One region of the Exiguobacterium sp. s64 genome, then DNA from elsewhere that is predicted to be linked to it. Evidence: riboswitches for the same ligand, from Rfam matches in the RefSeq annotation. Region 1 holds a riboswitch; each other region holds the start of a gene.
What was found. A riboswitch is a leader RNA that binds a small molecule or an ion and turns the genes downstream of it on or off. The one in region 1 is predicted to bind thiamine pyrophosphate.
Positions count from the first base shown of each region.

Region 2: it holds a riboswitch for thiamine pyrophosphate, as region 1 does, so the genes downstream of both, thiT (energy-coupled thiamine transporter ThiT) here and tenA (thiaminase II) in region 1, are expected to answer to the same signal.
Region 3: it holds a riboswitch for thiamine pyrophosphate, as region 1 does, so the genes downstream of both, KNP64_RS04065 (YkoF family thiamine/hydroxymethylpyrimidine-binding protein) here and tenA (thiaminase II) in region 1, are expected to answer to the same signal.

Region 1 is NZ_JACSLH010000008.1:66,918-71,289, reverse strand. Features, by position in the region: gene thiE (thiamine phosphate synthase) at 1-312, opposite strand, end outside; gene thiD (bifunctional hydroxymethylpyrimidine kinase/phosphomethylpyrimidine kinase) at 284-1,120, opposite strand; gene thiM (hydroxyethylthiazole kinase) at 1,120-1,908, opposite strand; gene tenA (thiaminase II) at 1,905-2,579, opposite strand; TPP riboswitch at 2,662-2,766, opposite strand; gene pelG (exopolysaccharide Pel transporter PelG) at 2,828-4,276, opposite strand; gene pelF (GT4 family glycosyltransferase PelF) at 4,257-4,372, opposite strand, start outside.
Region 2 is NZ_JACSLH010000001.1:384,264-388,635, reverse strand. Features, by position in the region: gene KNP64_RS01990 (DAK2 domain-containing protein) at 1-357, opposite strand, end outside; gene KNP64_RS01985 (Asp23/Gls24 family envelope stress response protein) at 380-742, opposite strand; gene rpmB (50S ribosomal protein L28) at 996-1,184, shown strand; gene KNP64_RS01975 (thiamine diphosphokinase) at 1,243-1,830, opposite strand; gene thiT (energy-coupled thiamine transporter ThiT) at 1,830-2,402, opposite strand; TPP riboswitch at 2,479-2,579, opposite strand; gene rpe (ribulose-phosphate 3-epimerase) at 2,599-3,255, opposite strand; gene rsgA (ribosome small subunit-dependent GTPase A) at 3,257-4,141, opposite strand; gene pknB (Stk1 family PASTA domain-containing Ser/Thr kinase) at 4,186-4,372, opposite strand, start outside.
Region 3 is NZ_JACSLH010000002.1:97,767-102,138, forward strand. Features, by position in the region: gene KNP64_RS04055 (ABC transporter ATP-binding protein) at 1-1,148, opposite strand, end outside; gene KNP64_RS04060 (ECF transporter S component) at 1,141-1,716, opposite strand; gene KNP64_RS04065 (YkoF family thiamine/hydroxymethylpyrimidine-binding protein) at 1,709-2,302, opposite strand; TPP riboswitch at 2,382-2,482, opposite strand; gene KNP64_RS04070 (GTP-binding protein) at 2,545-3,738, opposite strand; gene KNP64_RS04075 (hypothetical protein) at 3,841-4,104, opposite strand; gene KNP64_RS04080 (SMP-30/gluconolactonase/LRE family protein) at 4,117-4,372, opposite strand, start outside.

The sequences.
Region 1 (4,372 bases):
GCGAACGCGTGCGGCATCGGCGTCGTCTTGCCCGATATGCACGCCATCCGCATTGATGCGCTCTGCCAAGTCGACGTCGTCATTGATGATGAACGGGACGTTGTACGAGCGGCAAAGTGTTTGCAACGCTCTCGCCATCGCTTCTTTTTTATCCCCATACAGTGCCTCTTTACCTTTTTCGCGAAATTGGAAACATGTCACGCCACATCGGAGCGCCGTTTCGACCGTCTGGAGTATGTCTTTCGTGTTCGGTGTCCCGCATACGAAGTAAAGCCGTAACTGTTCAGCGAGTGCCCGCCTTGATGGATTCAATCGTCACGCCCTCCTCTCCATACGCCACATATGCCCAATGGTTCGTCGGTCCGTGTCCGGCGCCGATCTCGAGGCCATGGGTGATGGCGCTTTGAATGAACCGCTTCGCCGTCACCGCCGCCTCCATGATGGAACGACCTTTGGCAAGTTCCGCTGTAAGCGCCGCCGAAAATGTACAACCTGTTCCGTGTGTATCGCTCGTCTGGATGCGCGGGGCCGAGAGGAGGAACACTTCTGACTCCGTCATGATCAAGTCTTCGGCAGTTTCACCTTCGAGATGGCCGCCTTTTAAAATAACCGCGCGCACACCGTACGCTAACATCCGCCGAGCCGCCTCGAGACGATCATTAAACGATCGAATCGTCAAACCGGTCAGCACTTCCGCTTCCGGCACGTTCGGCGTGACGACTGTCGCGAGTGGCAACAAGGAGGTCTTGAGCGCATCGACCGCCGTGTCCTGTAAAAGCGGGGCCCCTCCTTTCGCAATCATGACCGGGTCGACGACGAGTCGGTTGAAGACATGACGTTTCACCCCGGTAGCGACCGCCTCGATGCGCGCCGCATCAAATAACATCCCGGTCTTACATGCTGCGATCGAAAAGTCCGAACCGATTGCATCGAGTTGTTGCGTGATGAGTTCCGGCGACACTGCTTCGACCCCATGCACCCCACGCGTATTTTGAGCGGTGACGGCCGTCAGAACGCTCGTCCCGAACACGCCGAGCTCTTGAAACGTCTTCAAATCAGCTTGGATTCCCGCTCCCCCGCCAGAGTCCGAACCGGCAATCGTCAATACTTGCGGCCGCATCATAACACCACCTCAATACGGTCGCTCGGCAACTCGACGGCCGTCATCTTGCCGAGTTCATTCAAGAAATGAACGGGGAAGTCGCCCGGTCCGTCCGCCAAAGTGGTAGCCAGTTCGCCGCACCGGGCATATCCGGCGAGCGCTGTCGCCGTTGCCGTAACCGCATCCCGTTCGACCGCAAGGAACGCACCGACGACCGCACTGAGTAAACAACCGGTCCCTGTCGTCCGGGCCATTGCTGCGGTGCCGCCTTTGATTTCAATCGTCGCGTCCCCGTCGCTGACGACATCCGTCTCTCCGGTCACGGCAACGACACAGTTGTAGCGTCGTGCCGCCGCGCGCGCGATGTGATTCAAATCAACCCGCGTTTCCCCAGCGTCCACGCCGCGCGCCGCCGCGTCGAGACCAATCAATGTCGCGATTTCTCCGGCATTGCCTCGGATGACCGTCACGCGGACGTGTTGCAAAATGGATGTAGCGACGTCACGTCGAAACGCGGTCGCCCCGACACCGACCGGATCGAAGACGACCGGCCGGCTCGATTCATTCGCCGCCTGTCCGGCTCGAATCATCGTACGTTCCGTCGTCGCATCGAGTGTGCCGATATTGAGTACGAGCGCATCGCTCGCAGACGCCATGTCCGCGACTTCTTCGACGGCTGACGCCATCACCGGCGCAGCGCCGATGGCGAGCAACCCGTTCGCCGAAAAGTTAGCGACGACGATATTCGTAATGTTATGGATGAGTGGCCGTTCGGCTCTGACTTTGTCCCATAAGTCGCGCTTCATCGTGTCACCCCCGCCGGTAAATCCCACGACTCGAGCGTCCACGCCATTTCCCAAAACGCATGTTCATAATAACAACTCTTCAAGAACAGCTGTTGATACCGGACCCGTTCTTCCGCTGTCGCTTGTCCGGCGAGCACGTCGAGCCGTTCAATCTGTTCCTCGACGAGATCGCGGAACCATTCCGAACCGTACGTCGCAATCCACGTCGCATAGATCGGATGATCGGGTGTGGCATCTTTCATTCGTTCCCCAATCTCATAATAGACCCAGTAGCACGGCAAAATCGACGCGAGCACGTCGCCGAGCGTCGGACCGGCCTGTTGCATATGGAGCGCATAGGCGTAAGCCGTTGGAGCGGGCTCAAACGTTGCCCACTCTGCCTCCGTCACGTCGAGCAAGGTGAAAAACTCACGGTGCAACGCATGCTCCGCTTCAATCGTATGAAGCGCATGCGTCAAAAAGCGGCTCGCTACTTCCATGTTCGGGGCGAGGGTCGCGCCTTTCGCCTGCACTTTGGAGAACTGGTTCAAATAATATGAGTCTTGCATGACGTAATGCCGAAATTTCGCCTCGTCGAGTTCACCCGTTCCGAGCTCGCGGACGAACGGATGGTCAAAGCTGGCTTGAAACAAGGCATCGGCCTCTTGTCGAAGATGTGCGGTGAATGTCATTCTTGTCTCCTCCTTTGTAATAAAAAAAGACGCCGCCTCCCATAACGGAAGCGGCGTCGGATTTACACAAAGTGTACGAGAACAATCGGTTCGCCCACTTCCCTACGCTAGCGTGAACTAGATCAGGTTCAAAGGGTCTGGACCTCGTCCATCTCAGCCGCGTCACGCGACTCCCCTAGTGGTAAACATTATGAAATTCGGTCGTCTACGACCACATCATATCAGTCTTTATCTTTGTTGAAAACCCTTTATCGCGAGAAGTGACGGTTCAACAACGTCCCCATTTGGGAGAACCGTTCGGTACCAAGCTTGCGTCGATTCGAGGCCGCGAACACGTAATAATCGACTTTGCCCATGTAATAGATCAAACGCAGGCCGGCCAAGAAGAACGTGATTGTCGTGCTGACGGCAAAGCCGACGCCGTACCAATCGATGCCGCGCGGCAAGAGCAAGAGCGTGAACAACGCATTCAACGTGAAGAACGAGATGTTGACGAACAATGCCCCGCGTCGATCCTCGAAATAGAGCAACAACAACGTCAAGATGAGAATCATCGCGTTCGCGAACGCCGCGAGCGTCGTCATCCGAAAGATTTGACCGATCTCATCCGGGACGCCGATCCAACCGACGAACACGCCTGCCATGAGGATGGCGAACAACGTCACGACGCCTTGGCTGCGCGCGAGTCGAATCAACTCATTTTTCAGCACCGACGTCATCGTCTGTTTCGCCTTCTCGATTTGATGGAGCGCCCCGCCGTAGTTGATCAATCCATAAAACGTGCGATAGCGCTCATAAAACCGGGTCTCGACGGCGACGATGAACAAGAGCTGCGTCGGGATGATCGTCAAGTAGGACCAAAAGATGGCCGTGTCATAATACGGGTTGAACAAGAACGAGTCCGCGATGATCACACGTCCTTCACCGAACCAGATGATAAAGTTCGTGACCCAAATCCCGAGCACGTACAACACGCCGATGGCGAACAAGTCTGGATAGCGGTCGAAGTACTTGAAGTACGAGAACTCTTTCACCGCGTAACGGAGCGGGAACGTCCGGAGCATCGCGAAGAACAACCCGAACAACGTCACAATCATCCCGACCGTGAAACCGAGCAACAGCTCGAGACTCGACGGATTGACCATGAGACGGCTAATCGCATAGACGCTCCCGACCGAGATGAGTCCGCCGAGCAAGAAGCTATAGGCCACCGCTTGATAATACTTGGCGGCACTCAAGAACAAGAACATGACCCAGATGACATTGATCGTCATGAATAAAATGAACAACGTCAGTTTGTACAGAAAATCGAGCGGCGACAATAGCCAAAAGATACTGTACAGAATCGTCGCGGCGAGGATCGTCACTTTGAGCATCCCGGTGAAGACCGGGAAAATTTCATGCGCTTTCTTCTCATAAAACAAGTCCGCCACATATCGGGTGACGACGAGCTGTTGGAAGCTGAACAAGATTTGCGAGAAGATGAACGCGTACGAGACCGAGATCATGAAAAGCGTCCGTTCGGCGAGCGATAACGTCGGCATTTGGAACGCCAACCATTGAATCGTCCCGACGACCAAGATGACGATCAACCACGGTCCGGATGTGACGAGGCCCGAGAACGTGTACGCCTTCAACCTGGACGAATAGTAGTCTTCTTGGAACAACTTCTGCAGCTTAAACCCGATGCCCGCCATACTGTTCCCTCCTCGTTTCATAGATGGCTTTGTAGCGGTCCACGACTTGTTGGAGACGATAGTATTGGCGGACCCGCTCCCGCCCGTTCTTACCGA
Region 2 (4,372 bases), on a different contig from region 1:
GTCGACACCACGTTTCAATGCCTCAGCGAAATCGACTGTCGACACTTCGGTCTTTCCTTCGATTGCTTTACCGAAGCCACGGAACAATTGGCTTAAAATAACACCGGAGTTCCCGCGTGCCCCCATCAAGAGACCACGTGCAAACTTCGATGAGACGTCAGCGATATTTGCCGTGTTGAGTGCGGCCACTTCCTTCGCACCCGATGTCATCGTCAAATTCATGTTCGTCCCCGTGTCGCCATCCGGCACCGGGAAGACGTTAAGCGAATCTACATAATCCGCATTCTGGCTCAAGTTGGCTGCACCGTTCGCGACCATGTTCGCGAACACCAATCCATCTAAACGTTTTAAACCCACACCAAATCCTCCTTCGTTCTCGTCAGTCATTCGTCAGACGAACGCCTTGTACGAATATGTTTACCGACGAAACGTTTAATCCTAAAGTTTCACCGAGCGTGTATTTTACACGGCTTTGCACGTTGTATGCGACTTCCGACACTTTCGTCCCGTAGCTCACAATGATGTGCATGTCGATATGTACGTCTTCTCCATCTTGACGTACGACCACGCCTCGGGCGTAGTTTTCACGCTTCAATAGTTCTGCAATCCCGTCTTTCAATTGAGCTTGAGACGCCATTCCCACAACGCCGAAACATTCCATCGCCGCACCGCCTGCGAGTGTTGCGACCACGTCGTTCGTGATGTCAATATTGCCATATGTTGTCTTCATTTCAATTGCCATATGGAGTAGCCTCCTTCATTCGGAATGATTCCTTCACTACATTCTACAATAAGTACCTAGTTATTAAAAGAACCTGCTCCATAAACTCGGTCAATTGTAGCCGTAACCCTCATTCATTATTAAAATCCTTTCCAGTAATGTCAAGTTTTTTTCTTGTCATCCTATGATTTTCTAGTTGCATCGTGAAAAAACCCGTGCTAATATAAACGAGTGTCTATTAGGACGAACCCACATAAAAAAGGAGGGGAAACGCATGGCACGTAAATGCTACGTAACAGGTAAATCACCTAAATCAGGTAACAACCGTTCGCACGCACTCAACAAGACAAAACGCACTTGGGGTGTAAACGTACAAAAAGTTCGTATTCTCGTTGACGGTAAACCTAAACGAGTTTGGGTTTCAGCTCGCGCTCTTAAATCAGGTCTCGTTGAACGCGTATAATTTTTATACACGAACGAAATAAATCCCAGCGGCATTCGCCGATGGGATTTTTTTGTGTTCATTTTTTGATATACAGCACGAGCACCGTGCCTTCATGCACAATCAAATCCGCTGATTCGCCGGCCCACTCGTTCGAGATTGTGAGCGCCTCATGGCTGACGACATCGTGACGGTCGAGCGGATATTTGACGCCGCGGATTGACACGTTCGCCCGCTTCCACGGGACGAGCGACAAATAGTGATCGTCTTGACGTGGGAGCTCGTGACGCCCGGTTCCGACAAGACGAACGGTTTGCCCGGCCGTGAACAAACGCATCTCTGGATACGCCTCGAGCAGCCCAATATTACCGAGCGTCATGTCGAGGCGTCCACCGAGAGCGCCGTACACGAGCATCTCCGTCGCCCCGTGTCCACGGGCCGCCTCGAGCGCGATCTCAAGGTCGGTCACATCTTTTTCAGATGGGTAACGGACGGCGTCGATCGGCACTTCGCCCGTGAAAGAGTCGAAATCGCCGACGACGAGATCCGGGTTCAGCCCTTGGTTCAACAGTGTCTCGTACCCCCCGTCGACGCCGATGATGTAATCGACGTCACTAGGGAGTCCCGAGATTGGTTCCGGGCTAGCCGCCACAATCAACACCCGCATTAGCGGACGTCCCGGGTCGCGAGCGTGGCGAAACGTGGTGCCGAGACGAACAAGAGAACGAGGACGACGGCCGACACGAGGAAGGACGGCAACATATACGTCATGTTATAAGCAAACGAATAGGCGACGACCGGCCCTTCCGCATACTCGGCGAAGAAAACGATCCCTGATAAAACGTGGGCGCCGTAGCGAAGCAAAGAACCGAGGAGCGCCCCGAGCACCAAGTAGACGACGAGCGTCTTTTTCGCCTCGTCCTTGGCGGCTCGTTTCACTTGTCCGGCGAACAGTCCGGCCATACCGACGACACCATAAGCGAATGTGTAGTCGAGCAGGAACTGGACCGGCGTGAAGATGTAAGCCCCGAACAGCAGTTGCAACGTTCCGACGAGCGCTCCTGTCGCCAGTCCTCCTTTTAATCCATGGCGGTACGCCATCACGAAGATTGGCAACATCGCCAGGCTGATCGATCCACCCTGCGGCATCCGGAACGGGATGAGCAAATCAAAGATCAAGCCGAGTGCGGCGAACAATGAGATTTCAATGAGCGCCTGTAGTTTTAAACGTTGTTTCATCTTATTCCCTCCTAATTATATGAGCGAACGACAAAAAGCAGCATGACGTAAACGCCATGCTGCTATCGAGTAGCAACGTGCATTTTCGCCACATCCCTACGTCCGTGTGAACGGAACAGGTTCAAAGGGTTAGCAAATGCCTCTCAGCCACAGAATGTGACACCCCTTGCGACAATATTTGTTGTTCTATTGACGATTATACACGAGATGCGTGACGAATGCTATCGATTGCGTCTTTATAGCTCGGCTCGTTATAGATGGCTGAGCCAGCCACGAGCACATCAGCTCCAGCGTCGATGCATAATTTCGCCGTCTCTGCGTTGACACCGCCGTCGATCTCGATTTCAAAGTCGAGACGACGCGCTTGGCGCATCTCGCTCAGCGCTGCAATTTTCGGGACGACCGATTCGATGAATGCCTGGCCCCCAAAGCCAGGGTTCACCGTCATAAGGAGCACCATGTCGACGTCACCGAGCACATGTTCAATCGACGACAGCGGCGTATGCGGATTCAAGACGACACCACACTTGGCGCCAGCCGCTTTGATTTGTTGCAACACGCGATGCAAATGATTCGTCGCTTCAACGTGGACGGTGACGATGTCTGCCCCGGCCTTGATAAAATCTTCGACGAACCGTTCGGGCTGGTCGATCATCAAATGGACGTCGAGTACCATGTCCGACTTCTTCCGTAAGCTCGCTAACACCGGTAGGCCGATTGAGATGTTCGGGACGAATTGACCGTCCATGACGTCAAAATGGATGTAATCCGCTCCAGCCTCTTGGACCGCCTTCACTTCTGCCTCTAAATTGGCGAAGTCCGCCGCTAAAATCGATGGTGCAATTTTAATCATGTCAGTACCTCCGTTGTCTATCGTTTAACTCTGCCATAAACGTAACATAATTCTCATAGCGGGTGGAAGCGATTTCTCCAGCTTCGACGGCCGCTTTGACGGCACAACCTGGTTCGTTCAAATGGGCACAACCGCGGAATTTACAGTCATCGTGCCGCTCGACGAACTCAGGGAAACACCAGCGCATCTCTTCGACTTCGAGTTCTTCTGGGAACTCGAGGCTCGAGAAACCAGGCGTATCGGCCACGAGCCCGTCGGCAAGCGTGATAAGGGTGACGTGACGCGTCGTATGCTTACCGCGCCCGAGTGATTTCGAGATTTTCCCGGTCGCAAGTTCAAGCTCAGGTGCGACCGCGTTCAAGAGCGAGCTCTTGCCGACCCCGGTCTGTCCGGCGAATACGCTCGTCTTCTCCTTAAACGACCCACGAATTTGTTCGATTCCCGATCCGTCCTCGGTCGACGTCTCGATGACCTCATAGCCGATCGAACGGTATAAGGCCGCTGCTTCATGAATCTTCTCCCGTTCCGACTCCGTCAACAAGTCCATTTTCGTCAAAACGATAATCGGATGGACTTGCTTCGATTCAATCAAGACGAGGAAACGGTCGAGCAGATGGAACGAGAACGCCGGCTCTTTTACCGAGAATAACAAGAACGCTTGATCGATATTGGCGATTGGCGGACGGACGAGATGGTTCGACCGCTCGTCAACAGCCAATATATAACCGGTACCATCCCCTTGGTCTTGGATGTCGACATCGTCGCCGACGACAGGTGAGATGTTCCGGTTTCGGAAATTGCCGCGGGCGCGACAACGGATCTCTTGTTTCTCTTCCGTCATGACGTCATAAAACCCGCCTTGTAATCGAATAATCGTACCTTTCATTCCATTACCTCCTTAGAAAAAGAGGCGACGCGCACGCCACCTCTTCATTGTGATTCTTTTGCTTGTGCGTAAGTCACCGTATCCGTGCGAACAACTTCGCCATCGACTTCAATCGTCGCGGTTCCGACTTCGTCCGGTGCGATGACGAGCGTATACGAGTAAGTCGTCGTCTCCGTTATCTTATCACGCAACACCTCGACTTCGCCACGGGCATCGACCGTCCGAATGACG
Region 3 (4,372 bases), on a different contig from region 1:
ATTAAGTCATATAGCGCACGAAGCGATACCTCGTCTTGTCCGGCAGTCGGTTCATCAAACGCAATCAGTTGTTTATTAGACAGCATCATCACTCCGATGGCGAGCCTTCGTTTTTGACCGTGACTAAGGGAGAGTGGATGGTGGTCACGCACTGATTCGAGCCCGAGCCGCGTTAAGACGTCCTCAATCGGGCGATTATGGCCATATGCGAGTTCTCGGGTCACATCATTCGTAACGAATAGATGCGCCGGTGATTGCGGGACGAGGCCGACTTCACGATGTTTCCGGGCTAGGCTTCGCAGCCATGTCGACTTTCCGCTACCATTTCGACCGAGCACCGCAATGAGATCACCCTCAGCGACCTTTAACTCGCTCGCTGCTAATTGAAATGTTTTTCGTTTTAAATCCGGTATGTGAAATAACATTTCCTTTCCTCGTTCAACTTTAATTGGAGAGAACGCATAATCTGGTCGGACGATGAACGGTCCATCATAGTCGATGCGCCCACTCACGAGCTTTATTTGTCGGTCAAAAAAATCACCCCATATGTATGGCCGATGCTCGATGACGACAACGTTTACGGTCTGTGCGACGCCGTCGAGCCAACGAACGAAATGATGGGCGGTCTCAGGATCGAGGTGAGCGAGCGGCTCATCGAGGAGGAGCCACTCGGGACGGCCAATCAAGGCACAAGCGACGGCAATTTGCTGCTTCTCACCCCCCGATAGGTCATGAATGGTACGGTGACGATAATCGGTCAAATGCAACGCCTCTAACATTGTGGTGACACGGGCCATCATCTCGTATCTCGCGACGGCAAAGTTTTCGAGCGTGAAAATCAATTCTTCTTCGACCGTCTGCATGACGAACTGACTGTCCGGGTCCTGAAAGACTGTTCCGACGCGCCGGTTTACTTCGCCAGCTTCATACGTATCATAAGAGCGATCGAACAAGTGCAATCTGCCCGTCAGGATGCCATCACAATTGTCCGGATAGAGACGATTCATCAAAGCGAGCAATGTTGATTTTCCCGAACCACTTGCCCCTGTAATGACCGTTCTCCCTTTTGTTAGACGTAGTGTGATATCCGTCAAGACATCGCATTTCTTGTTCGGATAACGAAATGTCAGATGTTCTGCCTCAACCATGCATACGGTCCTGTCGCGCGAGAGCATACCCATCAAGCGCGCCCGTCCGAAGCAACAAGTCGCTCAAAATCTTACCGCCCAGACCAGCAATCAACATCCCGCTCGTTGCGCGTAAAGCGAACATCGTAGCCACATATGTCGGACTGAGGGCATTGAGCCCTCCCATGACGTACGTATATGCGAAACTTGTCACAGCAGCACTGAATCCGGCGAGCATGAGCACCCAAAGATCATAGCGTTTATAACCCGTCAAAGCGAACGCCGCTTCGGCGCCGATCCCTTGAACGATCCCGACTAAAATGATGCGCGGTCCGATGGCGTTGCCAATCATCATCTCAATCGTCGCCGCAAGCACTTCGGACAAGAATGCAGCCCCAGGCTTGCGAATGATATAAGCTGCGATAATCGAGACGATGAACCATATCCCAAAAATCCATTCGTAGGCGATTGGTCCAATCAGACCGGCCCACAAGTTCCCAGCATGGACGAACGCCAAATAGACCACTGCGAACACGACCGATAAAATCGACAACAAGACGATCTCTTTTAACTTCCACGATTTAAGCATCCATACGTCCCTCGTGTGACGGACTGTTCACGCTGAACGTCACCGTCATGACGACGTGGCTTGTCTTCTGTCGGACGCGATCAAACGTCGCCTCATAGAAAGCGAACACCGGCTCGATGTCCCCATGTATACCTGAGGCGTAATGCATCGAGTCATTGAAGACACCTCGCTCTTTCGCAAAAGCGATTTCTTCGTAGATGATGTCCATATAGTCGTCATCACCGAGCGGATAGAGCGCGAACTGTGAGGAGACATATTGCGGACCGACGGGACCATTAAGCGGTTCGCTCGACACAACGAGCACTTCATCTCCGGCTGTATCCCCTGGACACCCGACCGAGAACGTCCCGCTCATCGACACATGTTCCCCTGTCTTTGTCGCGTGTGACAGCACGGCCTTAGCCACATCGAATACATGCTCACTTCGTCCACGGATGACCGTCGACACGTCATCGGTATGTCGCCAGACGTTTTGCAAATCCGTCTCCTTCAACGCCCCTTTGATGATGCTCACGAAATCAGTCGTCATCGGGCTCAGTGTAAAGCGGAACCCGACGAACGGGCTCGTTCCACATTGTTTGTTCATGTTCTATTCCCCCTTATTATGTGTACACAAAAAAGCCGCATCCATGAGAATGCGGCCACTCGTCCAATTTTAATCCATTAGAAAAAGTGCCACACTTCCTCACGCCGGTATTACCCGGATCGAGTCATAAGGGATTGGAGCCATGCTCACATCTCAGCCGAAGCACCCCTAGTGTAGTCCAATGTATGCGGTTGTTCATGCAAGAATCAGTATAGACGACCGCTTTCATTTTGTAAACGGTCTTATGAGAACGTGACGACCTCGTTCCCCGGAAGTGTGTCCCGGAGCGTCGACCAATCCAGCGCCATCTCCTCATCTGTCAGCAGACAGTGATCGAGCTCTTGTTCGATGATGGCTCGATCCATCCGCTGCCCAATCAAGACGAGCTCCGTCTGTCGGTCACCGTACGGTTCGACATAGTCGGCGGCGAGTTCCGGTTCGGCCGCGAACATGTGACGACGCTCATCTTCCGGAAGCGTCGCGAGCCAGCGCCCGGCATGTTCGAGCGTCGAGGCGTAGCCCGCTTGTGAAAACAGACAGGCGAGGTCGTTCCGGGAAGCAATCCATAAGAACCCTTTCGCGCGGACGATTTCTTCCGGAAACGCCTCAATCCAGGCATGGAGACGCTCCGGGTGGAACGGCCGACGCCGACGATAGACGAATGAACTGATGTCGTATTCTTCCGTCTCCGGCGTGTGCACATCTGTCTCAAGTTCTTGAATCCACCCGGCCGCACGCATCGCCTGTTCGAAATCGAACAAATTGACATCCAACAGCTCGGTCAATTCCACGTTCGCATGGACAGACGTCAACAGCTTCGCGGTTGGGTTGAGCGCCTTCAACAGTCCGGTCATCTCGCCGAGTTCGGTCTCGGTCACGCGATCCGCCTTGTTGAAGACGATGATATCGGCGAATTCGACTTGGTCGACGAGCAGGTCGACGACTTCGCGGACGTCCGTCGCCTCAATCGCCTGCTTGCGTTCATGGAGCGACTCGCCCAAGTTGAAATCTTTTAAGAACCGAAACGCATCGACGACGGTCACTATCGCATCAATATAGACTCGGCTCGTCAAATCGATGCCGAGGGCGTCATCGGCATATGTAAACGTTTGGGCGACCGGGATCGGCTCTGAGATACCGGACGACTCGATGATGATTCCGTCGAGGTCCCGGTCGTTCGCAAGCTCTGCTACCGCCTCGAGCAGGTCCTCACGGAGCGTGCAACAGATGCAGCCGTTCGATAGTTCGACCAACTTTTCGTCCGTCCTTGAAAAACCGCCCTGTTCAATCAATCGCTCATCGATATTCAACTCGCTCATGTCGTTGACGATGACGGCGTATTTCTTGCCCGTCCGATTGTTCAATATGTGGTTCAATAGTGTCGTCTTACCGCTTCCTAAATAACCTGACAGCACGGTGATCGGGATTCGTCTCATTCTACCCACTCATAAATCGTAATGATTACTTTTTAGATAATGACGGGTCGGTGACGTCTTGTCAAGAAAAAAACACGCCCGTTTCCGGACGTGTTCTCCTGCCTATTCTTCTAACGCCTTGCGTTCGGCCTCTGAGCGTGGATAGGCGTTCGCCTGCCACTCGGCTCGATAAATCGAGTCGAGCTGGGTCAGACCGACCTCATCCGCGTCCTTATCGGCATCCACACTCGGCGTCTCATCCCACCGCGGATTCAAATACGTATGATCGTCTTCCCGGTTCGCCTCCAACAGCTTTTGAATCCCGACCCGGGCGACCGCCGCGAGCGCCAAACCGATTCCCGCACGAACGAGCAATCGTTTTACCATCTTCGTACCTCCTTATCGACCAAACCGATAGAGCGGCATCCCTTTCACATCTGTATCAATTTTAAAGACCGAACCTGCGTCCGGATGGGCCTCGAGCGCCGCGTCATCCATTCCTTCGCGCGCCGTCGTGATCGCAAGTTGTTTCAAGTCATCACCGACGAAACAGCATGACGTGACGTTCGGGGCCGGCACGAGCACCTCGAGCACTTTTTCACCCGTCTTCGGGTTCCAGCGCGAGACGCGTCCGCCCGCAAAGTGGGCAATCCAT